4 regions of the Streptomyces sp. NPDC057424 genome follow, and region 1 is predicted to be linked to each of the others. Evidence: riboswitches for the same ligand, from Rfam matches in the RefSeq annotation. Region 1 holds a riboswitch; each other region holds the start of a gene.
The links. A riboswitch is a leader RNA that binds a small molecule or an ion and turns the genes downstream of it on or off. The one in region 1 is predicted to bind cyclic di-AMP.
Positions count from the first base shown of each region.

Region 2: another riboswitch for cyclic di-AMP. It lies ahead of ACFU3E_RS14945 (transglycosylase family protein); the one in region 1 lies ahead of ACFU3E_RS03155 (transglycosylase SLT domain-containing protein).
Region 3: another riboswitch for cyclic di-AMP. It lies ahead of ACFU3E_RS24740 (C40 family peptidase); the one in region 1 lies ahead of ACFU3E_RS03155 (transglycosylase SLT domain-containing protein).
Region 4: another riboswitch for cyclic di-AMP. It lies ahead of ACFU3E_RS15645 (NlpC/P60 family protein); the one in region 1 lies ahead of ACFU3E_RS03155 (transglycosylase SLT domain-containing protein).

Region 1 is NZ_JBHVCP010000002.1:210,325-212,516, forward strand. Features, by position in the region: gene ACFU3E_RS03150 (polyprenyl synthetase family protein) at 1-524, opposite strand, end outside; cyclic di-AMP (ydaO/yuaA leader) riboswitch at 1,027-1,200, shown strand; gene ACFU3E_RS03155 (transglycosylase SLT domain-containing protein) at 1,206-1,985, shown strand; gene ACFU3E_RS03160 (HAD family hydrolase) at 1,949-2,192, opposite strand, start outside.
Region 2 is NZ_JBHVCP010000015.1:6,469-8,660, forward strand. Features, by position in the region: gene eno (phosphopyruvate hydratase) at 1-346, opposite strand, end outside; gene ACFU3E_RS14945 (transglycosylase family protein) at 623-1,318, opposite strand; cyclic di-AMP (ydaO/yuaA leader) riboswitch at 1,323-1,489, opposite strand; gene ACFU3E_RS14950 (transglycosylase family protein) at 1,718-2,192, opposite strand, start outside.
Region 3 is NZ_JBHVCP010000034.1:45,179-47,370, reverse strand. Features, by position in the region: gene ACFU3E_RS24750 (ATP-dependent Clp protease proteolytic subunit) at 1-62, shown strand, start outside; gene ACFU3E_RS24745 (hypothetical protein) at 70-378, shown strand; cyclic di-AMP (ydaO/yuaA leader) riboswitch at 715-927, shown strand; gene ACFU3E_RS24740 (C40 family peptidase) at 931-1,404, shown strand; gene ACFU3E_RS24735 (DUF6328 family protein) at 1,486-2,115, shown strand.
Region 4 is NZ_JBHVCP010000016.1:19,997-22,188, forward strand. Features, by position in the region: gene ACFU3E_RS15645 (NlpC/P60 family protein) at 1-864, opposite strand, end outside; cyclic di-AMP (ydaO/yuaA leader) riboswitch at 873-1,045, opposite strand; gene pcrA (DNA helicase PcrA) at 1,360-2,192, shown strand, end outside.

The sequences.
Region 1 (2,192 bases):
ACGTCCAGGTAGTGCTCGACGGGGTCCCGGCCGTCCTGTGGTCCGGCCGTCTCCAGGATCTGGCCGGTCACCAGGCGTTCGAACGCCTCGGCCTGCACCCGCACGGCCTCCGGGCCGAGGTCGGCCAGGATGTGCGAGGCGCGGGCGAAGAGGAAGTCTCCGGTGAGGACCGCGACGGAGTTGCCCCAGCGGGTGTTCGCGCTCGCGACGCCGCGGCGCACGGCGGCCTCGTCCATGACGTCGTCGTGGTACAGCGTGGCGAGGTGCGTCAGCTCCACGACGACGGCCGACGGGACGATCCCGGGCGCGTACCGGTCACCGAACTGGGCGGAGAGCATCACGAGCAGCGGGCGGAACCGCTTGCCGCCGGCCCGCACCAGGTGCTGGGCGGCCTCCGTGATGAAGGGCACCTCGCTCTTGGTGGCCTCGAGCAAGCCTTCTTCGACAGCCGCCAGTCCGGCCTGGACATCGGCTTCCAGAGCCTGGTCCCGCACGCTCAGCCCGAACGGCCCGACGTCGGTCACGAGGGGTCTCCTGTCTGCTGTGTCTGCCGGTGATTACGCGGATTGTCGATAGGTCGCTGCCCTCACTCGAGTCAGCGTATCCGGTCACGTTTCGATCACCGCCAGCACCCGTGGTTACAGGCCGGGTGGTATCCGATCACGACCGTTATGTTTTCGATCAACCTATAAGAACAGATATTTATCGACTTACCCATAGGTGGCGAACTATGCACGATTTGCCGTGATGGGTAAGTCAATTCCATTTGGCCGAAATTGCCCCACGGGCTCGTGATCAGTGAGTTGAATCACTTGCTCCCCTTTTCCGCCGCACCTCGGCCCCGGCCCGTACCGCCTTCCCCCGAACGCCAGTTGAGCCTTGGCTCCGGCAAAGGATCAAGCGGTTCAAACACTCCCGACCAAGGTCAACCGCGCGATATGTGACTGAGGTGCTTGTTCCCGACATGTGCTCTCGCATACGTTCCCGGCCTGTCCGGCGGACGCCTAATCCTGCCGCCGCCCGGACTCCCCACAGGAACCGACTCACTCACGCAGGGCAGGAGCGGGGGACCCAGGTAAGTCGCCGGTCCGCACAGCGGCACGGCTCGGGGTGAAGCCGCGCACGGCACAGCGCCGTACGCGGCCGGGCACCTCCCGGCCCGAACCCGACAGCTCACCTCGCAGGCGCCGGAGAGGAACATCGCCATGGCCGCACGAGGCAAGCACCGCCGCCCCCGGACCAACCCGCTGACCCGAGGCTTCATCGCCGCCGGCACCGGCGGAGCCGCACTCACCCTTCCGCTCCTCGGCGCCACCCACGCGAGCGCCGCCGAGCCCCAGAGCGCACCCGCCGCCGCACAGTCCGTGCCGCAGGCGGCCCAGCCCGCCACGTCCCGTACGCACACCGTGGCCAAGGGCGACTCGCTCTACCGCATCGCGGACAAGTACGACGTCCAGGGCGGCTGGAAGCAGCTCTACAAGGACAACCGCGCCGCCGTCGGCGACGACCCGAAGCTGATCCACCCGGGTCTGAAGCTGACCGTGAAGACCACCAAGACGGACGCCGCGAAGAAGACGGCGACCAAGTCGTCCGCCCCCGCCAAGCCGGCCGCGAAGCCCGCCGGCGGCGTCGCCAAGGCCACCCAGGCCTCCGCGAAGACCTACACGAACAACCTGGACGGCTGGATCCGCGAGGCGCTGGACATCATGGCGCAGAAGGGGATCCCGGGCTCCTACGACGGCATCCACCGCAACATCATGCGCGAGTCGTCCGGCAACCCCCAGGCGATCAACAACTGGGACTCCAACGCCGCCAAGGGCACCCCGTCGAAGGGCCTGCTCCAGACCATCGACCCGACCTTCCAGGCCTACCACGTGGACGGCACGTCGTGGGACCCGTACGACCCGGTCGCCAACATCACCGCGGCCTGCAACTACGCGGCCGACCGCTACGGCTCGATCGACAACGTCAACGGCCCGTACTGAGCCCTCCCGCCCAGCAGTCGCTCGAGGACGACGGCGATGCCGTCGTCCTCGTTCGACAGGGTGACCTCGTCGGCCACGGCCTTGAGTTCGGGATGGGCGTTGGCCATCGCGACGCCGTGGCCGGCCCAGTCGAACATCGGGATGTCGTTGGGCATGTCGCCGAAGGCGATGGTGTCCGCCGGCCACAAACCCAGATGCTCGGCGGCC
Region 2 (2,192 bases), on a different contig from region 1:
GGGAGACGCCGAGGATGGCGTTGGCGCCGAGCGAACCCTTGTTGTCGGTGGCGTCCAGGTCGAACATCGCCTGGTCGATCAGGCGCTGCTCGGTGGCGTCGTAGCCGACCAGCTCCGGGCCGATCTGCTCGATGACCGCGAGGACGGCTTTCTCCACACCCTTGCCGAGGTAGCGGTTCGAGTCGCCGTCGCGGAGCTCGATGGCCTCGAAGGCGCCCGTGGAGGCGCCGGACGGGACGGCGGCACGACCGGTGCTGCCGTCGTCGAGGCCGACCTCGACCTCGACCGTGGGGTTGCCTCGGGAGTCCAGGATTTCCCGGGCTACGACGACGTCGATGGACGGCACGAGCATCTCCTTCTTGGTGTGACGCGGGTACGCGGGTCGCGTGGACCCGGCGAGGTGCGGGCCGCGGTGGCTCGCGACATGAGCCTAACCGGCTCGGGCCGATCGGCCACCGGGTCGCCCACCCCATGGACAGAACCGAGAGTAAATTGTTTCCGAACGGAACAAAGCTGGAGGGCGAAGACCGGCCGAAAGCCGGGCAGAAAAAACCCCGCCCCGGTGCGTACGGGGGATGACGCACCGGGGCGGGGAGCCCATGGACCCTGGGCGGGCCGCTGCCTACTTCAGGTGCAGCTGCTGGCCCGGGTAGATGAGGTTGGCGTCCTCGACGATGTCCTTGTTCAGCTGGAACAGCTTCTCCCAGCCGCCCTTGACGTTCTCGTCCTCGGCGATCGAGCTCAGGGTGTCACCCTTGACGACCTTGTACTCGCCGTCGCCCTTCTTGACCTTCTTGCCGGTCGGGGTGGTGACGGTCTTCTTGGCCGCCGGGCGCTCGTCGGAGCGGGAGGCCGGCTGCTGCTGGGTCTCGCGGGACTCGGTGCTCTGCTGGTTCTGCTGCGAGGAACTGCCGGAGTCGCTCGAGGAGCCGCCGCCGGTGTAACCGGCGCTCGACAGGCCCTTGCCGCAGACCGGCCAGGCACCCTTGCCCTGGCCCGCCAGGACCTTCTCGGCGATCTCGATCTGCTGCGCCTTGGTGGCCTGGTCGGCGGTGGAGGCGTACTTGGTGCCGCCGTAGCCGGACCAGGTGGAGGCCGAGAACTGCAGGCCCCCGTAGTAGCCGTTGCCGGTGTTGATGGACCAGTTGCCGCCGGACTCGCACTGGGCGACGGTGTCCCACTCGGAAGCGGTGGCGGCGGAGGCGTTGCCGGCCGCCATCAGCGGGGCGGCTACGGCGGCACCGGTGACACCGGCGATGGCGATGGCGCGACTGGCCTTGGACGGACGGCGGTGCGTGCCCTTGCCGGAAAACAGCATGGAGAGATCCCCTCACCGACGCCTGCGAGGTGAGCTGTCGGGTTCGGGCCGGTTGAGTTGCCCGGCCGCGTCCCTCCCGGGACACGGCTTCACCCCAAGCCCTTCCGGCACAACCGGCCGGTCGGGCACCTACCTTGGGTCCCCCGCTCCTGCCTACGGCGCTTGACGCGACGACTGTTCCCGTACCGCCGCTGGCAGGATTCGGCGTTGCGGCAGCCGGGGCTCGCGGTGACGAGCGGTCACGACCGTAGACACGCGATCCGCCGAATTTCAAAGACGATCAGGGCTTCTGAGATCTATCTCTCACGGGCCACAAACAGGACATTCATCGCGAATCATGACGTGAACTCGTGTGCTTTGGGGGCGACTTCCACCCCTGTTTCCGCACTGCCCGAACGGCTACTTCTCGTCCCCTTCGCCCGCCACGGTGAGCTTCTGACCGGGGTGGATGAGGTTCGGGTCGGTACCGACGGCCTTCTCGTTGCCGTCGTAGAGCACGCGCCATCCGCCGCTGACCCGAAGGGCGTCGGCGATGGACCAGAGACTGTCACCGACGCCCACGATGTAGTCGCCTTGGGGCGCGTCAGGAGAGTCCTCGTCGCCGCGCGAGGAGTGACGGCCCGTGGACTCGTCCGCGCGGCCGCTCTCGGGCGTGCCGGTCTCGTCGGCGCTCGGGCCGCGATGACGACCGGAGCCGGTGTCGGTCAGCGCCGAGGAGTCGTCACTCTGCTGCGAGTTGCCGGACCGGCCGCTCTCGGGGGCGGCCGACTCAGCGCCGTCGGACTGCCGGCCAGCCGATGAGTCGGAGGATTCAGGCGTCTTGTCGGACTTGTCGGTTTCGTCACTAGCGGGTGACGATGCGTCAGGCGACGAC
Region 3 (2,192 bases), on a different contig from region 1:
GCCTGGTGGACGGGATCATCCCCGGCCGCAAGGCCACCCTGGCCCCGCCGACCGGGCAGTGAGGCCCTGGTGCTCCCGCCCGAACTGCCGCCGCTGCCCGCCCTGACGCGCGCCGAGGCGGAGCTGATCGACCGCTACCTCGAGGTCGTCGACCTGCTCGGCCGTATCAACCCGGCCCAGGACGGCGACGCCTACCGCGGGCTGCGCGCCGCCCAGGCCCTGGTCGGCAAGGCGACCGCGCTGCGTGACGCGCTGGCCCTGATGCACCAGCGGGGCGAGACGGAGCTGCACTCCGGCACCCTGGCCCGGGCGCTACGGGTGCTGGACGGCGAACGGCGCACGTCCCGCCTCACCCTGCCCCCGGAGTCCGTCAGTTGACGCGGAAGCGTCGGTCCGGACGCCCGCCCCGTTGGCGGAGCGTCCGGACCTGAGTTGAAACGGACCAAAAGACGTACCCCTGTTCGGAGTAGGCGGGAGACCGATTTCGGGACCGTTCCGGTTGCGCAACACGCTTAGCCCTCGGACGGAATGGGGCATTCCGCTGCTGGTCCGGCGATGCGCGAACCCGTGGACAGTGGCTCGAACGCACACGTGTCCACCCGAACGGGTGAGTGGTGAGTAACAACACAAATCCCCGGTTCCGTTGGGAAATCCGGACAGCCATGAGCCAAGATCCCTGTCTGACGACAAGCCCCCGCCGCTGTGGCGGGGCGATCCGGGCGGACGCCGAGTCCTGCCGCCGCCCGGATGACCGGTCGACAGGAGTGGATCGGCAGGAGTGGAGGACCCAAGCACGACGGGTCGCCGGGACGGTCACGCCATGACCGGATCCGAGCAGCCCTTGGGGTGAAGCCGCGTCAGCGGCCGGGCAACTTCGCCAGCCCGAATCCGACAGGTCATCCTTCACAGGCGGCTGACGAAGGGTTGCGCATGACTGCGCTCAATCGTGTCCCGTCGCTCATGGCCCGGGCCGGCACGGCCTCGGCGCTCACCATCGCCGCGGTGGGCGGCTCGATAGTGGCGCCCGGCTTCGCCTCGGATGCCGCGGCAGCCACGCCGGCGACCAAGGCACTCCAGATCGCGGCCTCGAAGAAGGGTTCACCGTACAAGTACGGGGCCACCGGTCCGCACCGGTTCGACTGCTCCGGGCTCACGCTCTACTCGTTCAAGAAGGCCGGCAAGAAGCTCCCCCGCACGGCTGCCCAGCAGTACAACAAGACGCGCCACATCTCCGCCAAGAACCGCAAGGCGGGAGACCTGGTGTTCTTCCACTCGGGCAGCAACGTGTACCACGTCGGTATCTACGCGGGTAAGAACAAGCTCTGGCACTCCCCGAAGAGCGGGGACGTGGTGCGACTGCAGAAGATCTGGACCAAGAGCGTCTGGTACGGGCGCGTGAAGTGATCCGCCCGGCGTGCGGCGGCGCCCCGACGCGCCGCCGCATGCCGGAGCGTGACACGGGCTCACATGGATACCCGCGACCCCATGGCCGAGCACCGTCCCTGCACCGCGCGCAACGAGACTCCGCTGCAGCGCGCCGACCGCAACTTCGTCGAGTTGCTCCAGGAACTGCGCGTCACCCAGACGGGCGTGCAGATCCTCTTCGCCTTCCTGCTGTCGCTGGCCTTCACGTCGCGCTTCGAGGACCTCGACACGGTCCAGCGCGTCACCTACGTCGTCACGCTGCTGCTCGCGGTCCTCGCCGCCGCGCTCTTCACCGCGCCGGCCGCACTGCACCGCTCTCTCTTCCAGCAGGGCGCCAAGCCCCGCATCGTGCGGGTTTCCTCGCGCCTGGCCAGCACCGGCCTGAGCGTGCTGGTGTTCGCGTTCAGCGGTTCCGTGCTGCTGGTGGTCGACGTGACCACGGGCCGGACCGGTGGTATCGCCGCGGGCGCCGCGACCTTCCTGGTCTGCGTCGGCCTGTGGGGGCTGCTCCCGCGGCTGGTGCGGCGGGCGGGGCTGCGCCGCGAGGCGGACGGCACCGGGGAGCCCGCCGAGGAGCAGCCGGGCCGGAGCGACGTCGGGATCCCGGCGCCGCTGCGGCGCACCGTCAGGCAGCCGTCAGGGCTGCGAGGGGCGGCAGCACACCGGGAGGCGCCGGCACGGCACCGGTGACGGCCGCGGGCCCCCGGTGGGTCATGAGGCTCGGCACGGGCGTCGCAGCCGTGCGGATGGCCCGGATGTGGGTCGCG
Region 4 (2,192 bases), on a different contig from region 1:
GATCTGGGCGCGGGCGAAGGCGAGCGCCTTGTCGGCCTTGGTGGCGTACGAGGAGTCGGCCGGCGCGGTGGAGGAGGATGAGCCGGAGCCCGGCGAACCCGACGACGAGGACCCGCTGTCCTGCTGCTGGGCGGCCTCGTCCTGCGCCTGCTGCTGCGCGGCCTGCTGCCGGGCCAGCTCGTCGGCCTTGCGGGCGGCCTCCTCCCGCTTCTCCTTCTCGATCGCCGCGAGCCGGGCCTTCTCCTCGGCGGTCAGCTTCGACATCAGCTCGCGCGCGTCGGCGAGCTTGCGCTGGACGGTGGCCTTGGCCGTCTTGAGATCGCCCTGCGACTCGGTGAGCGTCTCGAGGCTCTCGGTGGCCTCCTGGCGCTTCTCCATCGTCTCGGACTGCTGCGTGACGTAGTCGTCGACCGCGGCCTTCTGACGGCCGGTCATCCGGTCCATCAGCTGGGTCCGGTCGAAGTAGTCCTGCGGAGTGTCCGCGAGCAGGAACGTCGCCGTGTCCGGGGCGGCGGCGCCGGTGCGGTACTGGGCGGAGGCGAAGGAACCCAGTTCCTCGCGGGCCTCGTTGAGCTTCTGGGTGCGCTGGGCGACGTCGTCCAGGAGGGTGTCGACGCGCTTGCGCTGCTTCGCGGTCTTCTCCTTGGCCGCGTTGTACTTGCCGGTCGCCGACTCGGCCTGGCGGTACAGGTCGTCGACCTTCTTCTCGACTTCCTCGAGGCTGGGCTTGTCGTCGGCCTCGGGGGCGGCGTTGGCCGACTGGGACAGCAGGGCCACGGACGTGAGGGCCGCCGTTGCGAGGGCGGGGGGCCGTATGCCTGCCACGCGCGTACCCGTAGGACGCGACTTGCGGTGCGACGCCAAGGGAGGCGACTCCTTCCATGTTCCGCCTACCGGGTTAGCTGTCGGGTTCGGGCGGGTGCTTCGGAAGGTTTGCCCTACGGCCTTCTCCGCACAGGGAGTCGGGCCGATTCACCCCAGGTTCACGGTTGGGTCCCCGGCTCCGGCTGCCGCTGCGGCACACCGGACTCGGCGGAGGCCGCGCGGCCCGGCGACGTTCGCCGGTGGGGGTCATGCGGCCCGGTCGCACCGTAGCCAACTCGTGTGGCCCTTGTGAAGGTTGATGGGTGATATGCCCGATACATTTTCGTGACCTCGTTCCTGAGCGTTGCGGAGAGTGAACGATCGAGGAGGTTTGGTCATGGATGGTCCGCATTTGCGGGGGGTGTAGCAGGACGTGATCATGCGGTCATGGAGGGCGACAATGCGCCGCCGGGCGGTCGGCGGGCGTGCGGGCGGGCGGCGATGTTCTCGGGGCGGCGGCGGGCTGTCAGTGAGGCGCCCTAGACTCGGAGAGCGATGAGCAGCCTCTTTGACGACAACTTCCTGGCGAACCTCCAGGCCCAGCGGGGCCCCGCGGACGAGCCCCCGCCGCCGCCCGAGGACGATCACGCTCCGGAGCCGGTTCCGGACGATCTGTTCGGCGGGAAGTTCGACGTGCCCCCGGACCGGGACGCCTACTACCGGGACGGTGCCCCCCGCCCGGCGGTGGACACCGCCGCCCTCCTGGAGGGGCTGAACGACAACCAGCGCGCCGCCGTCGTGCACTCCGGCTCCCCGCTGCTCATCGTGGCCGGCGCCGGCTCCGGCAAGACCCGTGTGCTCACGCACCGCATCGCCCACCTGCTCGCCGAGCGGGACGTGCACCCCGGCCAGATCCTCGCGATCACCTTCACCAACAAGGCCGCCGGCGAGATGAAGGAGCGCGTCGAGCAGCTCGTCGGCCCGCGCGCGAACGCCATGTGGGTCATGACGTTCCACAGCGCGTGCGTCCGCATCCTCAGGCGGGAGAGCAAGAAGCTCGGCTTCACCTCCTCCTTCTCGATCTACGACGCCGCCGACTCCAAGCGCCTGATGGCCCTGGTCTGCCGCGACCTGGACCTCGACCCCAAGCGCTTCCCGCCGAAGTCCTTCAGCGCCAAGATCAGCAACCTGAAGAACGAGCTGATCGACGAGGAGGACTTCGCCGCACAGGCCACCGACGGCTTCGAGAAGACCCTCGCCCAGGCCTACGCCATGTACCAGTCGCGGCTGCGCGAGGCGAACGCCCTCGACTTCGACGACCTGATCATGACGACGGTCAATCTCCTGCGCGCCTTCCCGGACGTCGCCGAGCACTACCGCCGCCGCTT